Regions from separate parts of the Arthrobacter sp. B1I2 genome, predicted to be linked through region 2. Evidence: riboswitches for the same ligand, from Rfam matches in the RefSeq annotation. Region 2 holds a riboswitch; the other holds the start of a gene.
What was found. A riboswitch is a leader RNA that binds a small molecule or an ion and turns the genes downstream of it on or off. The one in region 2 is predicted to bind cyclic di-AMP.

Region 1: it holds a riboswitch for cyclic di-AMP, as region 2 does, so the genes downstream of both, QFZ57_RS00765 (C40 family peptidase) here and QFZ57_RS14100 (LysM peptidoglycan-binding domain-containing protein) in region 2, are expected to answer to the same signal.

What each region holds. Positions count from the first base shown of each region.
Region 1 covers NZ_JAUSYC010000001.1:159,691-169,568, forward strand. Annotated here, with positions in the region: gene QFZ57_RS00730 (alpha-mannosidase) at 1-2,732, opposite strand, end outside; gene fdhD (formate dehydrogenase accessory sulfurtransferase FdhD) at 2,859-3,737, opposite strand; gene QFZ57_RS00740 (molybdopterin molybdotransferase MoeA) at 3,788-5,272, opposite strand; gene QFZ57_RS00745 (DUF6457 domain-containing protein) at 5,269-5,565, opposite strand; gene mobA (molybdenum cofactor guanylyltransferase) at 5,562-6,275, opposite strand; gene QFZ57_RS00755 (HNH endonuclease) at 6,326-6,826, opposite strand; gene QFZ57_RS00760 (NlpC/P60 family protein) at 7,093-7,866, opposite strand; gene QFZ57_RS00765 (C40 family peptidase) at 8,030-8,713, opposite strand; cyclic di-AMP (ydaO/yuaA leader) riboswitch at 8,784-8,962, opposite strand; gene QFZ57_RS00770 (M23 family metallopeptidase) at 9,091-9,878, opposite strand, start outside.
Region 2 covers NZ_JAUSYC010000001.1:3,016,298-3,026,175, reverse strand. Annotated here, with positions in the region: gene QFZ57_RS14135 (NUDIX domain-containing protein) at 66-581, opposite strand; gene QFZ57_RS14130 (DUF1918 domain-containing protein) at 645-836, opposite strand; gene QFZ57_RS14125 (metallophosphoesterase family protein) at 911-1,417, shown strand; gene QFZ57_RS14120 (glucose 1-dehydrogenase) at 1,589-2,482, shown strand; gene QFZ57_RS14115 (DUF1810 domain-containing protein) at 2,527-2,973, opposite strand; gene QFZ57_RS14110 (DNA alkylation repair protein) at 2,998-3,528, opposite strand; gene QFZ57_RS14105 (TraR/DksA family transcriptional regulator) at 3,525-3,884, opposite strand; cyclic di-AMP (ydaO/yuaA leader) riboswitch at 4,214-4,386, shown strand; gene QFZ57_RS14100 (LysM peptidoglycan-binding domain-containing protein) at 4,390-5,247, shown strand; gene QFZ57_RS14095 (protein adenylyltransferase SelO) at 5,356-6,825, opposite strand; gene QFZ57_RS14090 (ribonuclease Z) at 6,809-7,756, opposite strand; gene QFZ57_RS14085 (mycothiol transferase) at 7,749-8,273, opposite strand; gene QFZ57_RS14080 (hypothetical protein) at 8,324-8,755, opposite strand; gene QFZ57_RS14075 (universal stress protein) at 9,005-9,871, shown strand.

The sequences.
Region 1 (9,878 bases), 2.9 Mb from region 2:
GGTGCCAGGTTGGTCCGGTACCCCTCCTGGACGGCGTCGGCAATATCAGCACCAGGGCGGATGGTCACCGTCAGCTCCTGGCGTCCCCGGTCGGCGTCGGGGTCGGGGAACTTCGGAGCCCGCAGCAGGGACAGGCGCACCTGGGTGGTGGTCCCGCCGTCGGATTCCCTGATACTCCGGCCCACGTCATGGCCGTAGGTGGATGAGTTGGCCACTGCCACCCCATAGCCGGGTTCGCCCACGTGGATCCACCGATGGGCGCAGATTTCGAACTTCGCGGCCTCCCACGAGGTGTTGGTGTGGGTCGGCCGGAAGACGTGGCCGAACTGCGTTTCGGCGGCCGACCGGTCTGCCCGCACGTCCAGGGCAAAGCCGAGCTTCAGCAGCTTTTCGCGCTCCTGCCAGTCCACCGAGGTGGTGATTTCCAATGATGGGCTGCCGGGGGCCAGCGAGATGCGTTGGCTCAGCCGCGAGTGGCCTGCCAGCCGCTCCACCGCCACGACGGCGCTGCCGCCGTCAGTGACCGTGTGGACCGACTCCGCCTGGACCAGCGGCGTGACATTGCGCCGGTAGAACTCGTCAATGTCCCAGGCGTCCCACTCATTGGGAGTGTCCCGGTGCAGTTCCAGCAGGTTGCCACGCTGGCCTGGGGCGATGGCCTCGCGGCCACTGGCGTGGTCGCGCAGGGAGGCGAGGAGTCCGTCCGCGTCAATCACGGCCCGGATAATTCCGTTGTCCAGGATGAAGCCGCCGTCGTGCGGGGTGACCTGCGCCGGTTCCGGGAGCGCCAAGGGTTCGCCCGCGGCCAGCGCGGGAACCCCGTCCCTGGCGTGCGGGGCGGCGTTGAGCAGGAACTGCCGGTCGCCGGAGCCCAGCATGGCTGCAGCAGCCTGGCCGATGATTGCTTCAAGTGCGGTCTCAATGGCCTGGTAGTTCCGCTCAGCGTCCTGGTGGACCCAGGCAATGGAGCTGCCCGGCAGAATGTCATGGAACTGCTGCAGCAGCACCAGTTGCCAGAGTCGCCTGAGCTCGGCGGCCGGGTAGTCGAAAGCGCCGCCACTCCGGACAGCAGCTGTGGCGCACCACAGCTCCGCCTCACGCAGCAGGTGCTCGCTGCGCCGGTTGCCCTTCTTGGTGCGGGCCTGGCTGGTGTACGTGCCGCGGTGCAGTTCCAGGTACATCTCGCCCACCCAGACGGGCAGGGCCGGGTAGTCCTCCTCGGCCTGCCGGAAGAAACTCTCCGCGGAGCCAATCCTGACCCGGGGGGACCCTTCCAGGTCCGCCGTACGCGCCGCCGCCGCAAGCATTTCCCGGGTGGGGCCGCCGCCGCCGTCGCCGTAACCAAACGGCACCAGCGACACAGTGCCGCGGCCGTGGTCCCGGTAGTTGCGCTCGGCGTGGGCAAGGTCCCTGCCGCTGAGGTCAGAATTGTAGGTGTCCACCGGGGGGAAGTGGGTGAACAGCCGGGTGCCGTCGATCCCCTCCCAGTTGAACGTGTGGTGCGGCATCCTGTTGGTCTGGTTCCAGGAAATCTTCTGGGTGAGGAACCAGCGGCTGCCTGCGGCTTTCACGATCTGGGGCAGGGCAGCGCTGTAGCCAAATGAGTCCGGCAGCCATGCCTCCCTGCACTCAATGCCGAATTCCGCCAGGAAGAAGCCCTTGCCCTCCACGAACTGACGCGCCATGGCTTCGCCGCCGGGCATGTTGGTATCCGATTCCACCCACATGCCGCCAACCGGCACGAACTGGCCTGCCCGCACCTTTTCGCGGATCCGGCTGAACAGCTCCGGGTACAGCTCCTTGATCCAGGCCAGCTGCTGTGCCGAGGAACAGGAGAAGACAAAGTGTGGATCTTCATCCATCAGGGCCACCACATTGGCGAAGGTCCTGGCGCATTTGCGGATGGTTTCCCTGACCGGCCAAAGCCAGGCGGAGTCAATGTGCGCGTGCCCCGTGGCAACCAGCTGGTGCGCGGACGCATACGCGGGGCGGGCGAGGACTTCAGCGAGCGCGTGCCGTCCGTCCGGCGCGGTACCGGCAACGTCGTCAGGGTCCATCACGTCCATCATGCGTTCAAGGGCCCGGAGGATCTCGTGCCGGCGGGGAAGCTCCAGCGGAAGCTGTTCCATGAGGCCGGCCAGGGTCCAGATGTCCTGCTGGAGTTCCCACACGCACTGGTTGAGTTCAGCGATCGCGATGCTTCCCAGCCGGTACTGCGGCGCTCCCCCGGCGGTCGCCTTGTCGCCCAGCGGCGTGGGGGCGAAGGTCCAGCCCTGCGCCATGTCCGGATTCGCCGCGGCCTCGACGTAGAAGTCCACCGCCATGCCGCCGCCCAATAGCTTCAACGGGATGTACTGGTTGCGGGGTGAAATGGCCTTGATGATGCTGCCGTCAGGCCGCCAGGCAATGCCCTCGCACTGGAACCCGGGCGCTTCGGTGGTGAACCCCAGATCCACCACCACCTCCACCGCAGTGTCCGGGCCGCCGCCCCAGGATTCCGGCACCTCCCCTTGCAGCCGCAGCCAGGTAGTGCCCCAGGGCCGGCCCCAGGCGGCGCCGTGCTCCTGCGGCTGGAACTCCTGCCGCATCGCTTCAAGCGCGGGGACCGGTTCGCCGGGGACTTCCCAGCTGCTCAGGGCAAGGGGGACTGTCCTGCTGTACACGGCAGGTGCGATGCGCTCGCGCACAAACCTTGCCAGGCGGACTTCCGTGATGGTCCGGTCGTCATGCAATATGAATCCTCTTTAGGCTCGGGACTGGATCATCGGGTCCATTCGATGGACAAATCTACCCGCCCGGCAGCACGGCAACCAACCCCCGTTGCAAAGCGGGTGCCGCCTATGCCCGGCGTGGGGACCCTACGCACTGGGCACGGCAGGTACGGGCCTCAGGATCCTGGAGTCCCCGGCGTAGACATTGAAACTGGTACCCCGGCTGAAGCCCGCCACGGTCAGCCCGTTCGCTTCGGCCAGTTCCACAGCCAGGCTTGAAGGGGCACTGACGGCGGCCAGGACGGGAATTCCCGCGAGGGAGGCTTTCTGCACCAGCTCGAAGGACGCCCTGCCGGACACCTGGAGGACAGTTCCGGTCAGCGGCAGGAGGCCTTCGCGCAGCGCCCAGCCCACAACCTTGTCCACGGCATTGTGCCGCCCAACATCCTCGCGGAGGCACAGGAGGCGTGGCTCGCCGTCGTCCTCAATCCTGAACAGGCCCGCCGCGTGAACTCCCCCGGTGTCCTCGAAGACACGCTGCGACTTCCGCAGCAACGCGGGCAGGGAGGCCAGGACTTTTGCATCCACCGTCAGCGGGTCCGCCTTCGGGCTGAAGTGGGAGGACTTCCGGACCGCTTCGATCGAGTCAGTTCCACAGATGCCGCAGGAGCTGGACGTGTAGACCCTGCGACCTGTGTCGGGAAGTGGGACGTCCGGCCGCAGCTGGGCCTCCACCACGTTGAATGTCTGGACGCCGTTCTCGTCCTCGCCGGCGCAGAAGCGCAGCGACACCAGCTGTTCGGGGGCCCAGATGACCCCCTCGGACACCAGGAACCCGGCCACCAGGTCAAAGTCGTCCCCGGGCGTGCGCATGGTGACTGAGTAGGAGAGCCTGCCCAGCCGGATTTCCAGCGGTTCCTCCACGGCGAGGACGTCTTCGCGGTGGCGGACCGGGTACTCCAGGGCTCCCGGCGAACCGTCCAGGACATACTTGTGCACCTTGCGGCGCTGGGTTACGCGTCCCATGTTCCACCCTGCCTGTTCATTACTCCATCATGGCACCAAGAGGACCTGGCTCAGCCCAGGAGTGCACTCCAGTCCACGGGCCCACTGGCTGCCGGTTTGCCCTTGGGCTGGCCGCCCCGGACGTTGCTTCGCGGTTTGGGTTTGGCCGGACCCTCCTGGGCGCGCGGTATGGGCGGCCCCCAAGGCAGGGCGAACGCGTGCACCGGCTCGCCCAGCTGCACGCCGTGCGGCGGCACCACCAGCACTCCGTCAGCAGCGGCCAGCCCGCGCATCATCCCGGGGCCCGTATGCTGCGCCGGGGATGCCATGCCGTACAGCAGCCGGAACGGCATCAGCCGGGTACGGCCGGGGTCCGGCTCGATCATGGTCCCGCACGGCACCTCCTCCACCGCCGGAATGCCGCGGTGCCCCAACGCCGCCAGCAGCGGGGCACCCACGGTGGACAGCGCCATCATGGCCGCCAGCGGGTTGCCGGGAAGGCCCAGGACGAAGCGGCCATCCGGCAGTTCGGCCAGAACCACGGGATGGCCCGGCCGCATGGCCACGCCGTCAATGATGAGCCGGCCGCCGAGGTCAGCCACCGCCCGCCGGAGGTGGTCCGTTCCCGAGCGTCCGGTACCCCCGGTGGTAATGACGACGTCGGCCGGCAGGTCCGGCGCGTCCGGGAGCACGTCTTCGAGCGCGGCCAGCCATTCGGCATAGGAGTCCCCGATCCGCTGCTGCCCTCCGGGAATGCCGCCCAGCATGCCCACGACGTCCGGCAGCTGCGGGCCGAAGGTGTCGCGCACCTGGCCGGGGGCCGGCGTGCCGTGTTCCACTACCTCGGACCCGGTCAGCACCAGGCGCACCACAGGCTTTCCCTGGACCTGCAGTTCGTCGTAGCCTGCCAGCGCAGCCAATGCCAGATGTGCCGGATTGAGCTCCACCCCCGCCTTGACCAGGATGTCCCCTTCCAGGGCTTCCTCCCCGGCCTTGCGGATGTGTTCTCCCGCGCGGGGCTCGCCGGGGCGCGCCTTGCCTCCGGTCAGCAGGACGGGGAGGCCCTCATCGTCCCGGCCAAGGACAGCACTCTCGGTACGAAGAACTGCCTTGCCGCCGGCGGGGATCAGGCCGCCCGTGGCGATGGGGCTGGCCTGGTGCGGCGCCAACCGGGTTCCGGGCTCCACCGGGATCCAGGGGCCGCTTCCGTTGACCACCCAGCCGTCCATGGCGGAGGAGGCATAGTGGGGCATGTCCTGAAGGGCCACGATGTCCCGGTCGAGTTTGCGGCCCAAGGCTATCCGGAGTGCCACCGGACCGGGAGGAATCGGGGTGGCTGCATCAAACGCCGCCTGCCGGGCTTCTACCCAGGTGTGGGCCAGATGGTGAGGGGCAGCATGCCCTTCTTCAGTTCTGTCCGGTTCAGCTGTGCCCGGTTTAGATGTGCCGGGTTCAGACGGGCCCGGTTCAGATATGCCGGGTTCCGTTGTGTCTGCACCCGCCCCCGCTTGACTGCCTGGCGGCACCTCAGGATCGCTTTGGGGTTCTGCAGTCATTCGCCGGGAGTCCCGGCGGCGGCTTCGGCGTCGTAGTCTTTGGCCAAGGTACGGGCAACGGCCAGCGCCGCGTCCATGGATTCGGCGTCCATCTCCCTGCCGGGAGCGGCAGCGAGGCCCGCGGCGAAGCCGGCGATAAAAGTGGTGAGCGGCGCGGCCGGCCGGACAACGGCATGGGCCGCAACGCCTGCAAGCGCCAGCACCGCGTTGACGTCTATCTGGACATCCTCAAGCTTGTACGCCTGGAGCAGGGCCCTGCACCACTCCTCCAGCGTTTCGTCCTGGCTTTTCACGAATTGCCTCCCACGTTTGCTCCGCCCGAATGCCGGTCCTGGCTTCCACTCTGGTTCCCGGCGGCAACCCCCAGTGCGGCAGCGTCATCCCAGGTATCCACATCGGACGTGGACCCGGCGGGGACTGTGACAAGCTGCACGTCCAGATTAGCAAGGAGCGCCCTGACAGAGCCGTTGACCAATGCGTTGCGGGCAGCAAGATCGGCACACGCCTTTGTTAACTCAGCTGTGCGGTAAAAACCCAGCAGCGGCTGCGCCCTGGCATCTTCGGCGCGGGCCATGACGCCGCTGCAACGCCCAGCCGTGACCAGCGCCAGGGCATCCTGCAGCACTGCCACTGCCTGGGATGCCAGTGGCATGTCGCAGGCCAGAACCAGGGTGTACGGCGCCGGCGCCGGTCCGCCTCTTTCCACCAGTGCATCCACTCCGGCGGCAATGGCAGCCGCGGGGCCCGAGAAGTGCGGCTCCTCCCGGCAGGTCAGCACATTGGGAGGCAAGGTTGGCGGGGACAGCGCCTGTGAGGGCCGTGCTTCGCTTGCCAGCGGACCCATGTCTCCAACGACGACCGTCTGTCGGGCCCCGGCTGCGGCAGCGACGGCGCGTTCCAGGAGGGTTTGGCCCTGGAAGACCAGCGACTGCTTGGGTACGCCGCCCAGCCGCGATGACCTCCCCCCGGCCAGGATCAGCGCATCAAAGGCCTGCCTGTTCACGTGCACTCCCCCAGCCTAGCGGCCAGCACACCTGCCGGCGGCACCGCTTCTCAGGCAGCGCGCTCCGGAAGCAGGAACGGATCCCAGGCCGGCGTGGGCTTCTCCAGTTCTTTGATCTGCCAGATGGTTCCGTGCGGCGGCTCGGGCACGAACCGCAGGGTCCATCCCATCTCGGCGGGAGTATGGTCGCCCTTGACGTTGTTGCATCGCAGGCAGGCGGCCACCAGGTTCTCCCATGAATCGGCCCCGCCCCGCGATTTCGGGTGCACGTGGTCGATGGTGTGCGCCGCCTTGCCGCAGTAGGCGCATTTATGCCCGTCGCGTCGGAGCACGCCCCTGCGGCTCACGGCCGTGGAGTGGTTGTATCGGGGCCGGATGTAGCGGTTGAGGAGGATCACGGACGGGCGGCCCAGTACGTCGGTGGGGCCCACCACGGGGTCATCCCCTTCGGCCACCACGCTCGCTTTGCCCGTGAGCACAAGCACCAGCGCCCGGCGGAAAGTGATAACCGCCAGCGGTTCATATCCAGCATTCAGAACGAGAGTGCGCATGCACTTACCTCTTCACGGCCGCACCCGTCAGGGGCACGAGGGCCGGCTGCCCTCGGCATGTCCGGGCTATGGATCGACACCACAAGAGTAAACAAAGAAGTACAAAATCAGGTAATCGCCACCCGGAAGCGCTCTCCACAGCCGAACGCCCGGAGACACAACGCGGACGGCGCAGTCCGCTTAAGCGCGAAGGACCCCCGCCTCGATGGCGGGGGTCCTTCACAGCATCCTGCAGACTACGGCCGTTCAGGCCGGCACTCGAAAGCCTAGTTGACGCGGATGAAGACGGGGCCGGAACCGACGTTCGCGCTGAAGACCACGGTCTGGTTTCCGTTGTAGCCGCCGTGGACGGCCATGCCGTTTCCGGCGTAGACAGCAATGTGGGCCATGCCCGAGCCGCCGTCAGCGTAGTAGAGAAGGTCACCCGGCTGTGCTTCGGCTGCACTCACGGTGCGGCCCAGGGACAGGTAGCCGGCAGGCCAGTCATGGAAGTGGATGCCGACGGCGGCCAGGGAGTTGGTGACCAGCATGGTGCAGTCCTGCATGACACCAAGCTGCGCGTAGGCGGCGGAGAGGATTGCAGCGCCCTTGCCGCTGGCGGAAGCCTGGGCTGCGGGAGCGGCGGGAGCCGACGCGGTGGCAACCTTAGCCGTGACCTTGGGAGCAGCAACAGGCTGGGCGGCAGGAGCAGGCTCGGCTTCCTGCACTTCGACCTGGGGCTCAGGCTCGACGACGGGAGCCGGCGTGGTGGTCACGGCGGGCTTCTCGTAGCTGATGGCGATGGTGGATGCCGCGGAGATCGGGGCGTCGACGGCGGATTCAACTTCCAGCGCGGAGACCGGAGCGGAATCGCGCTTGACGTTGGCGTCTGCAGCGTTGGCCGCAATGCCGCTGGTCAGGACCAGGCCGGAAGCAGCAGCGATAACCGCGGCCTGGCGGCCCATGCCGCCTGCGTTGTCGCTGACAGCCTTGGCAATGACAGCGATCGAGTTGGTTTTGGTGGCCTCGGCGCGATGCCGTGCGGTGGCACGAGTCGTCATCAGTTCTCTCTTTCGTTTTTCCTTCGAACCGCTTGTAGGCATGCGAAGGGTGTTGGACGCGCCGGCATCTTGGGGGTACGCCGGCGCATCCCGAACGGGGATGTGGTTTCTAGCGAAGAAGCTTTGGGCAAAGAAAAAGCCCTTGGAGCGCGGAGCCCAAGAACTATTTGCTGTAGTGGTAGTACGACGAGGTACCGGTGGCTGCGGGCGAGTGGAGCAGCGTGCCCTGGGAGGGGTTGAGTGCGCTGATCATCATGCCGTTGCCGACGTAGATGCCGACGTGCGCGCCACCGTTCTGGACAACCAGGTCACCCGGCTGGGGGGCGGAGGTGGGAGTCATGATGCTCCACGCGTTGGTGCGGGGGATGCTGATGCCGGCCTGGGCGTAAACCCACTGCACAAACCCGGAGCAGTCCCAGCCCGTGACGGGGCTGGTGCCGCCCCATACGTAGGAGTGGCCGATACCGGTGTAGGCGAGGGCGGCAATGCCCGAGGTTGCCGCAGCGGACACGGTCTCTTCAGCCTTGGCAGCCGGAGACGCCTCCTGGCCTGCGACGGCCGTGGTGGCGCGGTTCGCCGATGCCGTGGACTGGGTACGCACCGGTTCCACCTTCGGAGCGGCAGTGGTCTTGACGACGGGACGCTCGAAGGACACCGTGGCCGTGGGGGCGGCGGTGACGGCGAGGGCCGTCTGGGCGGAACCGGACTCGGTGGACGCAGAGACACCAGCGGTGGTGTCAGCTGCAGTGGCCGGCAGTCCCATGCTCAGGATGAGGCCCGAAGCCGCTGCCATAACGGCAGCCTGGCGGCCTACGGTCCCGGCATTTGCACTGACGGCTTTGGACACGGCGTCCAGCGGGCTGGTGCGAACCGTTTGCGCACGGTGGCGCGCAGAATTATGGCGTGAAGACACGAAGGTAGCCTCTCCCAATGCCTGCGAGGTGAGCTGTCGGATTCGGATGGGAGTCACCCGGCCACACTGCTTCCTGGGAAGCTCGTGACTTAACCCCAAGGCCTTCTGAAATGAAGACCAAAATTGGTTCCCCCGCCCCTGCCAGACGATGAAATGCGAACGGACCTTGAGCGGTGGCAGAGTTAGGCAATCCGCACAAGAGCGTCAACTTCGGAAAAGTTGACGCGAGTTAGACGGTACAGCAGTTTTCGTTCAATGTCACATTCAGGTCACGGCGGGTTGCGGGAATCTGAGAGTGAGCAATCATTCGGTTACAGCCAGCCCATCGGATCGACCACTTCGCCGTTGACCTGCACCTCGAAGTGCAGGTGGCAGCCGGTGGAGGCACCGGTGGTGCCGCTCAGTGCCACAACGTCCCCGCGGGAGACGGTCTGGCCCACCTTGACGCTGAAGGATGAAAGGTGGTTGTACGTGGTCTCCAGCCCGTTGCCGTGGTCTATGACAACGCGGTTTCCGCCACCGAACTGGTGCCAGCCTGCGAAGGTCACCGTGCCTGTAGCGGCGGCCAGGACGGAGGTCCCGCACTGCGCCACGAAGTCCTGTCCCCGGTGGAAGTCGCCGGAGCCTCCGGTAATGGGACTCACCCGGTAACCGAAGGGGGACGCGGTGGCAAGGGATGCCAGCGGTGTGGCCAGGGTGCCGGCCGAAGCGGCGCGCGTGACGGAGCCGGCGGACTGGGCGCTCAGGAGCTGCTTCAGCTTCCCGTCCGGGTCGGCCTGGGTCACCACGGCGGAGCGGCTGAAGTCGACCTGGGCTCCGATATCAGCGGAGATCTGCGGCTGGGGGCTGACGGCGGAAGCTGCCAAGGGGGCGCTGCCGGCGGCGTCGGTCGCCATGACGGGACTCGTGGCGGGCACGGTAACCGTCAGCACCAGGCCCGTGGCGGCAAGGGCGATGCCGGCTTTTTGGCCGATGCCGCTGGCAGCGGCAAACTCCGTCATCTGCCGGAACGGACCCCGGCGGCGGCGCGCGTCACGATGCAGATCGCGGGGGCGCTCCGCTGCGACAACTTCGGCAAACCGGGGTGCCGAAGGGGGGC
Region 2 (9,878 bases):
TCCCCGGAAGTACGAACTGATTCTTCAGTCCACTTTTCAGGGAGCAGTTCAAAACAAGGGCCGGCTTACCAGGGCTCGTCGGTGTCCAGCCGTGCCACCAGGTCCGGCCAGGATGCCGCGAACCCCGGGTGGAGCTCCAGGGAGTCCACCTCAGCCACCGGAATCCAGAGCAGCGCGATGCTTTCAGGATCGCTGATGACAGGCTCGAAGGATTCGCGCACGCGCACTACCACGGTGGTGTAGGACCAGTAGCCGTGGTCCAGGACCGAGGTGAACAGCACTTCCACGCTTTCCGGCGGGACGGCAGCCTCCTCGTGGGCTTCGCGGAGCGCGCCGTCAATTGGTTCCTCGCCCTCATGGAGTGCCCCGCCGGGCAGCCCCCACGTTCCGCCGTTGTGGCTCCACACGGCGCGGTGCTGCAGCAGCACGCCCTTGGCGGGGTCGTAGGCCAGGACGCCGGCCGCGCCGAACCTGCCCCAGTACCGGCCGCGCTCCCCTTCCACCCAGGCGTCGCCCGGGTCCCGGGGACCGGTGCGTGGCGGCGGAGTGGAGGACGTGCTGGCGGACGGAAAGAAATCCATTGCCCCAGTCTGACAGGTGAAGCGCCGGCAGGTGAAGCGGCGGGGGGCATTCCCGCCGGGCCGTCAGGTCCTGGGTCCGTGGTCGACGGCGAAATCACCGCCGGGATACATGACGGTTTCGTGCCCGTCGTCGAAGCGGACAAGGTAGGGCGGGCTTCCGCCCTGGCCGCGAACTTCCAGAATCACGCCGTGCCGGTCCGAAGACCCCACGGTCCTGCCGCGTACGACGATCCGGTCGCCTTGGGCTGCCTCCATGGCAATCACCTCCGAGCCCCCAGATTACGGCCCACGGCTACACCGGAACAGGGCCCTATGGCAGGATGCCCGGTATGCCCTTGAACCTTGTCCTGGTTGCCGATACCCACGTGCCCAAACGCGCCGGGAGCCTGCCCGCCCAGGTGTGGCGCGCCGTCGACGATGCCGACGTGGTGTTCCACGCCGGCGACTGGGTGGAGGCGGGACTGCTGGACGAATTCGAGCGCCGGAGCAAGCGGCTCCTGGGCGTCCACGGCAACAATGACAGCCCGGAACTGCGCCGGCGCCTGCCCGAAACGGCCACGGTGGCCCTTGACGGTGTGCGCTTTGCCATGGTCCACGAGACCGGGCAGGCCAAGGGCCGCGAACTGCGGTGCGACGTGATGTACCCCGACGCCGATGTCCTGGTGTTCGGTCACAGCCATATCCCCTGGGACACGGTGACGCCGAACGGGCTGCGGCTGCTGAACCCGGGGTCCCCCACGGACCGGCGCCGCAAGCCGGCGTGCACCTTCATGGAGGCGGTGGTCGACGCCGGCCGGCTCGCGGAGGTCAGGCTGGTTGAGGTCCACCGCGACTGACCCCGCCAGGCGCTTGGCAGAACTCGCAGTCATTGCCTAGGCTAATAACCGTAAGCATGCTTACCTTTTTGCTGTAAATATGGCTTTACTGCCCTAATTGGCGCGATCGCAGTTTGCTTCACTATCCGGGGCGACGAACCAGCCCGTGTCCGCACGAACAGGAGGACCACCATGACTGACCAGTACACCTTCCGTAATCCCGTGACTGCCTACGAACAGATTTCCCCGCCCAAACAGCACCAGCCCGAGCCGGGGCTTGACGCCGAACTGGAGCCCAAGGCTGACCTGGGCGAAGAAACCTACCGCGGCACCGGCAGGCTGGAAGGCCGCCGGGCGATTGTCACCGGTGCGGACTCCGGCATTGGAGCTGCAACGGCGATTGCCTTTGCAAGGGAAGGCGCCGACGTCGTCCTTTCCTACCTGCCGCAGGAAGAAGAGGACGCCTCGCGCATCGCCGGGATCATTGAAGCGGCAGGCCGCAAGGCGGTCAAGGTGCCGGGTGACCTCAAGGACTCCGCAGTATGCCGGGACCTGGTGGACACGGCGGTTGCCGTCCTGGGCGGAGTGGACATCCTGGTCAACAACGCCGGGAAACAGGTGGCCCAGGAAGACCTGCAGGACATCACCGACGAGCAGTTCGACCACACCCTGAAGACGAACGTCTACGCGATGTTCTGGGTGACCAAGGCCGCCGTGCCGCATATGCCCCCGGGCTCGACCATCATTAACACCACGTCCATCCAGGCCTACAACCCGTCCCCCACCCTGGTGGACTACGCCACCACCAAGGCCAGCATCAACAACTTCACCAAGGGCCTGGCCCAGCAGCTGGCGCCCAAGGGTATCCGGGTGAACGCCGTGGCTCCCGGCCCCATTTGGACGCCCTTGCAGGTCAGCAGCGGCCAGCCAAAGGAGCAACTGCCGGAGTTCGGCCAGTCCACCCCGCTGGGCCGGGCAGGCCAGCCCGCCGAACTGGCCCCCGCCTACGTCTTCCTGGCGTCCCCGGAGTCAAGCTACGTGGTGGGCGAAACGCTGAACGTCAACGGCGGCAGCCCTACGCCCTAGCTGTCCCCACGCGGCAAGCGGCTGGCCCCCGGCGCGCCCGGAGGTCAGCCCGCTTCATCCTGGCCCGCCAGGAGTTCGTCGGTGGCAGGGTCGGGCTCGCCGTTAAAGAACTGGGCCAGGACTGTCTTGAACACTGTTTCTCCGGGTGCCGCCCGGAGAAACAGTGTCATGCAGGAGCGGAGTTTCTTTGCGTCGATGCCGCCAAAAATGTCCTCGGCCGACTGGTCGGCGTGGTTTGCAAGGACCACCGCGCACTCCAGCAGCCGCGGGCCCAGCACGTCGTGGTCCAGGTAGGCCCGGGCTTCAGCCAGTGAGGAGATGGCGTACTTACGCGACATGGCACTCCGTCCCAGCCCGGCGACCTGCGGGAAGATGAACCACATCCAGTGCCCGGCCTTCCTGCCGACCTGCAGCTCCCCCAACGCCTGCTCATAGGTTCCGCCTGTGTTTTGGGCGGCAACAAAGCGCTCAAGATCAAACGGCTCGTTCATGTGGGTCTCCTTGCTTGGTCCGTTTTACGGGGTCAATTCCTTCGTAAGGGCAACAGCCGCCGCCTGCAGCTGGGGGTCCGGGTCCTGCCGCCACCGTGCCAGCACAATGCCGGCCCGCCGCCGCTCACGCTCCCCCATCCCCGCCAGCAGGGGCACCAGGACATCGGTGAGCAGGGGGTCGGTCAGATCCGCTGCCTGGGCTGTGCGGAGGAAGCCTTCCAAACGGGTCAGGTCCGAGTGTTGGAGCAGCCGTACCCGGGACTGCAGCAGCACCACGGCAGCCAGCCGGCGCTCGAAAACAGGACGGGAGCCTGGCCTCGGCTGTCCCCACAGGGCGGAGGCCAGCATGACGGTTCCGTCGCGGTCCAGGTCCTTGAACTTGCGCAGGACGTCGCGTACCGTTCCGCGAACGGCGCCCACGGAGGAACCATAAGAGGCCAGCGCGCCGCCCAGCCGGTTTCCGACGTCGTCCGCCCGGTACCAGGCGCCCTCATTCTGAAGGGTCCGGTCAACGAAATCCGCTGCGGCGGACACGACGTCCGCCGTATCCGTCACCGCGCACGCCCCGAGGAGGCGTGATGGATACAAAACGGCGTCCACGGCCGCGCTTCCAGCCTGCCCTCGGCGATGGGTTCCCCGCACACGGCGCAGGATCCATAGGTTCCACCGGCCAGCCGTGCCAGCGCCGCCTCAATCTGGTCCAGCCCGGCCGAACTTTGCTGCAGGAGCGCCGACGCCTGCGAGAGTTCGAAGGCGATCGTGGCGCCTTCCGGATCGTGTTCGTCGTCGACATTGGAGTCCTGGCGGGCCGAATTCGCTGCGTCGATGTCGGCCCGCAGGGCCGGCAACAGTGCCGCCCGTCGCGCCCGCTCCTCTTCGAGCAGCGCACGGAACCGGTCGAAATCTGGCATGGGGACAGCCTAGCGCGTCAGCCAATACCATCGGGCCCCTGACCAAAGATGCCCCGGTTGGTCACGAACAGGGGCAATGTGCCTGGAGCGTACCTTCGGATTCGAGGCTGAAGGAGGCGGCCGTGTCCGCGTTGTTACCGTTGCCGGGTTCTTTGCCCATCACCCGAGGTCGTCCTGGGAATTACCGTTACATCCAGACGTTTGCGGAATTGAGAGGCGAAGCTCGTATGTTATCCAAATGTGACAATGGCAGTGCAGGTGGGTTATTGTCTTCTGGTGTCCCTCTCAGTCGGGACATTCCCATCAGTATGCCGAGCCCTGCCACTGATCATGGGATTCAACCGCTTTCCAGCTGGCAGGGACGGGGGAACCAAGTTTCCACGGCCACTTGTGGCCTTGGGGTTAAGTCGTTAGCGCTTCCATTCTTCGCGGAGCCGCTTCCGGCCGGGTATCTCCAGCCCGAACCCGACAGCTCACCCCGCAGGCATGGGAGAGGCGATCAACCGTGTCAAAAATTTCCATTTCTGCCCGTCACCGCGCGACTCCGGCCCGCTCCATTGTGCTCGAGGGCCTCGCCGCAACAGCCAAGTCCCAGGCCCGGTCGCTGGGCCGCCCGGCGCTCGCCGTTGCTGCAGCGTCCGGCATTGCCTTTGGCGTCGGCGCCCCGGCCCACGCCGGTGTAACCGGTCCGGACACCACTGAGAACACCAGCGTCCAGGCATACTCCGCACCTGCCGCCCCGGCAGCAGCCCCCGCAGCGGCAGCAGGCAACATCCACACCGTCGTTTCCGGTGACACCCTCGGCGCCATCGCGGCTGCCCACGGCGTCAGCCTCAACGACGTCCTGTCCGCCAATGGCCTGGGACTGTCCTCGGTGATCTTCCCCGGCGACCAGATCCAGATCCCGGGCGCAGGCTACACGGCGGCACCGGCAGCAGCGCCGGCACCGGCCCCTGCAGCTGCACCTGTCCAGGCTGCAGCCGCCACCGCGCCGGCAAACACCGGCATGAACATGTCCTACGCTTCCGCCACCCCGGTGGCAGCCGCCACCGGCACGGGCACCGGTGCCGCCATCCTGGCATCCGCTTACGGCCAGGTCGGCGTGAACCAGGACTGCACCGCCATGGTTGAGAAGGCACTGCGCTCCGTCGGCAAGAGCGTCGGCGACCTTGCCCCCACCCAGTTCTTCCAGTACGGAGCAGTCGTCGGCGCTCCCGCCCCCGGCGACCTGATCATCACCTCCGGCCACGTGGGCGTTTACGCCGGCGACGGCAAGGTTGTCAGCGGCGGCGTCAACGGCTACAGCACGGAGGTTCACTCCATCAGCTGGCTCGGCGGCTACTCCGCGGTTCGCGTGGCCTAGTCTTCGCGACGCTTCGCCACAGCGAAGCTGGCTTCAAACAGGAGGGCGGCAGCCGGGTATCCCGGCCGCCGCCCTCCTGTCGTTCTGTCACCCGGAGGCCGGAAGCCGTCAGGTCCCGCAGAAAGTCATGTAGTTGCCGAAATCTTCGGGGGCGCCTTCCGCGTAGCGCTCCAGCCCCGGCCGCTCGGTAAAGGGCTCCCCGACCGCCTCCAGCAGCTGCTGCACAGGAGCCAGATTTCCTTCAGTGGCTGCGGACAGTGCCTCCTCCAGGAGGTGGTTGCGGGGGATATAGGCCGGATTAACGCTGTCCATCAGCACCGCGTCGGGTTTCATGGCCTGCCACCGCTCAGCCCAGGCGTCGAATGCGGCCAGGTCAAGAACCATACCGCGCACGGGGCGGAGGTCGCCCCGGGCCGCCTTGCCGAGGTTCCGGAAGAACAAGGTGTAGTCCACCGGGCCGTCCTTCAGAATGGCGATGGCATCGTCCACCAGGCCGGACGCGGCGGCGTCGTTACTTTCCGCATTGATTACCAGGCCGAGCTTGGTTTTCATGCCGCTGGACCATGCCCTGCTGTATTGTCCGCGGAACTGTCCCAGCACCTCCACCGCGGGGGCAACCGCCTTCTCCTGGTCCGCGTCGATGAGCGGCAGCATCGCCTCCGCGAGCCGGGCAAGGTTCCATTCGGCAAGCACCGGCTGGTTGGCGTAGGCGTACCGTCCGCTGACATCGATGGAGCTGTAGACGGCGGCGGGATTGAACGCATCCATGAACGCGCAGGGGCCGTAGTCGATTGTTTCCCCTGAAATGGTCATGTTGTCCGTATTCATGACCCCGTGCACAAACCCCACCAGCATCCAGCGTGCCACCAGCGCGGCCTGGGCGGAGACGACGGAACCGAAGAGGGCCAGGTACGGATTTTCGGCTTCGGCGGCGTGCGGATAGTGCCGGCTGATGGCGTGGTCCGCCAACCGCTTCAGGAGGTCCATGTTTTCCGTGGCCCGAGCGTACTGGAAGCTGCCAACGCGCAGGTGGCTGCCAGCCACCCGTGTCAGCACGGCGCCGGGCAGCATGCCATCCCGGCGGACCTGCCGTCCGGTTGCCACGACGGCGAGCGAGCGGGTGGTGGGAATGTGCAGGGCGTGCATGGCCTCACTGACCAGGTACTCGCGCAGCATGGGTCCGACGACGGCGCGGCCGTCCCCTGCGCGGGCGAAAGGCGTGCGTCCCGAGCCTTTAAGATGGACGTCGAGGAGGCGGCCGCTTTGGTCCGTAACCTCGCCGAGCAGCAGGGCACGTCCGTCGCCGAGCAGCGGCGAGTAGCCGCCAAACTGGTGGCCTGCGTATGCCTGCGCCACAGGGGTGGCGCCTTCGGGGACGTGGTTACCCACCAGGAGCCGCACCCCTTCGGGACTGCGCAGGTACTGCGGATCAAGGCCCAGGTCGTATGCGAGCTTCTCGTTCAGGACCAGGAGTTCGGGGCTGGGGGCTTCCTCGGCCTGCCAGGGAACAGCGAGTTCCGCCAGTTCCCGCGCGAACCGGCCGTCGAAATTGACCGTGGATTCAGCTGCTGCCGTCATGGTTTAACCCTATCGCTGTAGTTTCGCCTGATGTTTCCCGCACCGGATGCCGGCGGCGTGGAACGGCAATGCGCTGCAGGTCCTCGGCGGCGATGACCGTGGTTTCCGGAGCCCTGGCCCGCGCCTGCAGCGCGAGCAGGGAAACGTCGTCGCCGTACCGTGATGAGAAGTGGGTGAGCACGAGGGTTCGGGTCTTTCCGGACGCCGCAAGTTCCCCGGCCTGCCCGGCGGTCAGGTGCAGGTACTGCTGCGCCAGCCCGCCGTCGTCGTCACTGAATGTTGATTCGGTGACCAGCAGATCGGTGCCGGCTGCCAGTTCTTCGGCACCGGCGCACGGTGCGGTGTCCATGATGATGGCAAAACGCTGGCCCGGCCTGGGAATGCTCACCTCTTCCAGCCTGGCCGCCCCGAGGACGCCTTCGCGCTGCAGCCGGCCGACATCGGGCCCTCGGATTCCTGCCGCCCGCAGTCGCTCCGGCAGGAAAGTGCGGCCGTCGGGCTCGGTAAGCAGGTAGCCGTACGTTTCGATGCGGTGTTTCAGGGGGCGCACATCCAGGCCCTCGGCGATGGGGCCGCCGCTGCCGTGCGGGTGCAGCCTCAAGTCGATACCAGGCGAACTGACAGCCACCAGTGCGCGGACCACATCGCCTCCGGACGCCGGATAATGCAGGTGGACCGGATGCTGCACGCCGTCCAGTGCCATGCGGGAGAGGACTCCGGGAAGGCCGTAACAGTGGTCCCCGTGCACATGCGTAAGGCAGATCCTGGTGATGCGGCTTGCTGCGACTCCGGCGTGGATCATTTGGCGCTGGGTGCCCTCGCCGGGATCGAAAAGTAACCCTTCGCCGTCCCAGCGCAGGAAGTAGCCGTTATGGTTCCGGGACCGGGTGGGAACCTGGGATGCGGTGCCCAGCACCACGAGTTCACGCACCGCCGGTGTCTGCCATCCCGGCATGAAGCCCCTTGGCGTAGGCGGCCTGGCCAAGGTGCTGGAGGCAGTCACCCAGGATGCTGACCAGCCGCACTCCCAGGGTTACGGGCGGATCCCAGTGCCTGTCGACGACCCGGTCCAGGTCCGAATCCCCTATTCCTTCGAGGACTTTGGCACTCTGGCGGTGGACGGCCTCGTAGTACTCCAGCAGGAGTTCCCGGGGTGCCCGGACGGCGTCCACCTGCTCGCTGGAGTGGCCATAGCCCGTGTCCCTGTCCGCCAGGGGGAGGCCGAAGCGGGACACGAATCCTTCCGCCGTCCAGACCTGTTCCAACCCCGATGCGGAGGCAACCTGCGCATCTTCCACCCTCCCCGTGTGCCAGACCAGCCAGGCGATGGAGTTGCCGTTGCCGGCAGGACGTCGCTGCAGGTGTGCCTCGTCGAGCCCTTCCAGTACCTGCCGGACCAGATCCGGCAGGCGATTGAAGGCCTCCAGCAGCAGTTCTTTGGATTGCATGGATTTCCTCCCCTGCCGGCCGGGCCTGATGGGCCCGGCCCGCGAGGTTGCTAGCGTTCCAGGTCGTCAGGCTCGAACTCGCTGAGCGGTGAGCCGCCGAAGTTTTCCTCGTCGTCGCTGGCGTCCGCCTCGAGGCCGGTGGGGTTTTCGCCGAAATCGACGTCGGCTGCTGCTTCCCCAAGGGTGGGGGTGTCCGGCGGCACCTGCTCATCGCCGGAGCGGTACCGTGCCTGCGCGCTTTCGTCCCGCAGCGTCTGGTCGCTCAGGAAGTCCTCCTCTTCGCCCGAGACTGCTTCGTCCTGCAGCAACGGGTCCTCCTGCCAGCGGTCCGGATTGTTCTCGGCAGCCCCTGGGTAGCTGTCCGGTTCCCCGTTCACAGGGTCCAGCTCCAGGGACGACGCCGCGCCGGGAGTTTCGTCGAGAAGGACGTCGTCTTCCTGCACAACTTCCAGCTCATTGTCGGGGAGGTTCTGTTCAGTCATGATGATGCCTTTCGCAGTGACCGTAGGCGGACAATAGTAAGCATACTGAGGAACTGTATTGCCTGTGAACAGCATTTTGGACCGGGGTGGGAAGCGGGCGCTGGTCCGGAGCCAGCGCACCTGGACCGCTGACGCGGCACAGGGCGGCCTGAACAGCGCTTCCGTGACTTTTGGCCCTAGAGTGCCGGTAACGGCGGGGCCAGTCTTGAAAAGCAGGAAGACCATTCAAGACGGGCAGGAAGTGCGGCCATGACATCCCAAAAACCCATCGCTGTGGGCACCAACGATTCAGCGCAAAGCCAGGCCGCGGTCCTGTGGGCGGCGCGCCGCGCCCACCGCTTTGGCCTCCCGCTGGTGATCGTCCACGTCGTCGATGACCGGTGGGTTGCCGAACCCTATCCCTGGTTCGGAACACTCCAGCAGGTCGGTGAGGAACTCCTCAAGACCGCCGCCGGCCGGCTCGAAGGTACCGTGCCGGTGACGCCGGACACGGAACTGCTCACCGGAAGCGTAGGCGGGGCCCTGGCCAAGTACTCCAAGAGGACCTCGATGATGGTCATTGGTTCCGGCAGCGGCCACCTCGGCGGTGCCCTCGCCGACCGCGCACTCCAGGTCGCCACCGCCGCCAAAGTCCCTGTCGCCGTCGTCGGAACCCACGACCTGGAAGGAAGGTCAGGAGTGGTGGTGGGCGTGGACGGATCCGCCGAGGCAACGCAGGCCGTGGCCTTTGCCGCCGCTGAAGCAGACCGCGACGGAGACGAACTCACGGTTGTCTATGCCGTGAATGTGCCCGACCCCATTGTTGACGCCGGCCTGGTCCCGGGGGCGCTCGCGGACCTCATGGTGGACGAGGAACGCATTGTGCTCTCTGAGACCGTCGCCGGACTCAAGGAAGATTACCCGGACCTGACCGTGCACCAGCGGCTCGAAAGCGACAAAGGCGCGGTGGACGCCCTCGTTGACGCCGCCGCCGGGGCGAGGCTGCTTGTTGTGGGCAGTCGCGGCAGGGGCGCCTTTAAGCGCCTCCTGCTCGGTTCGACCGCGCACGGCGTCCTGAAGCACCTCCCGTGCCCCACGATCATCACACGGACTGACGCCGCCCACGGCACCATTTAGGCCGGAA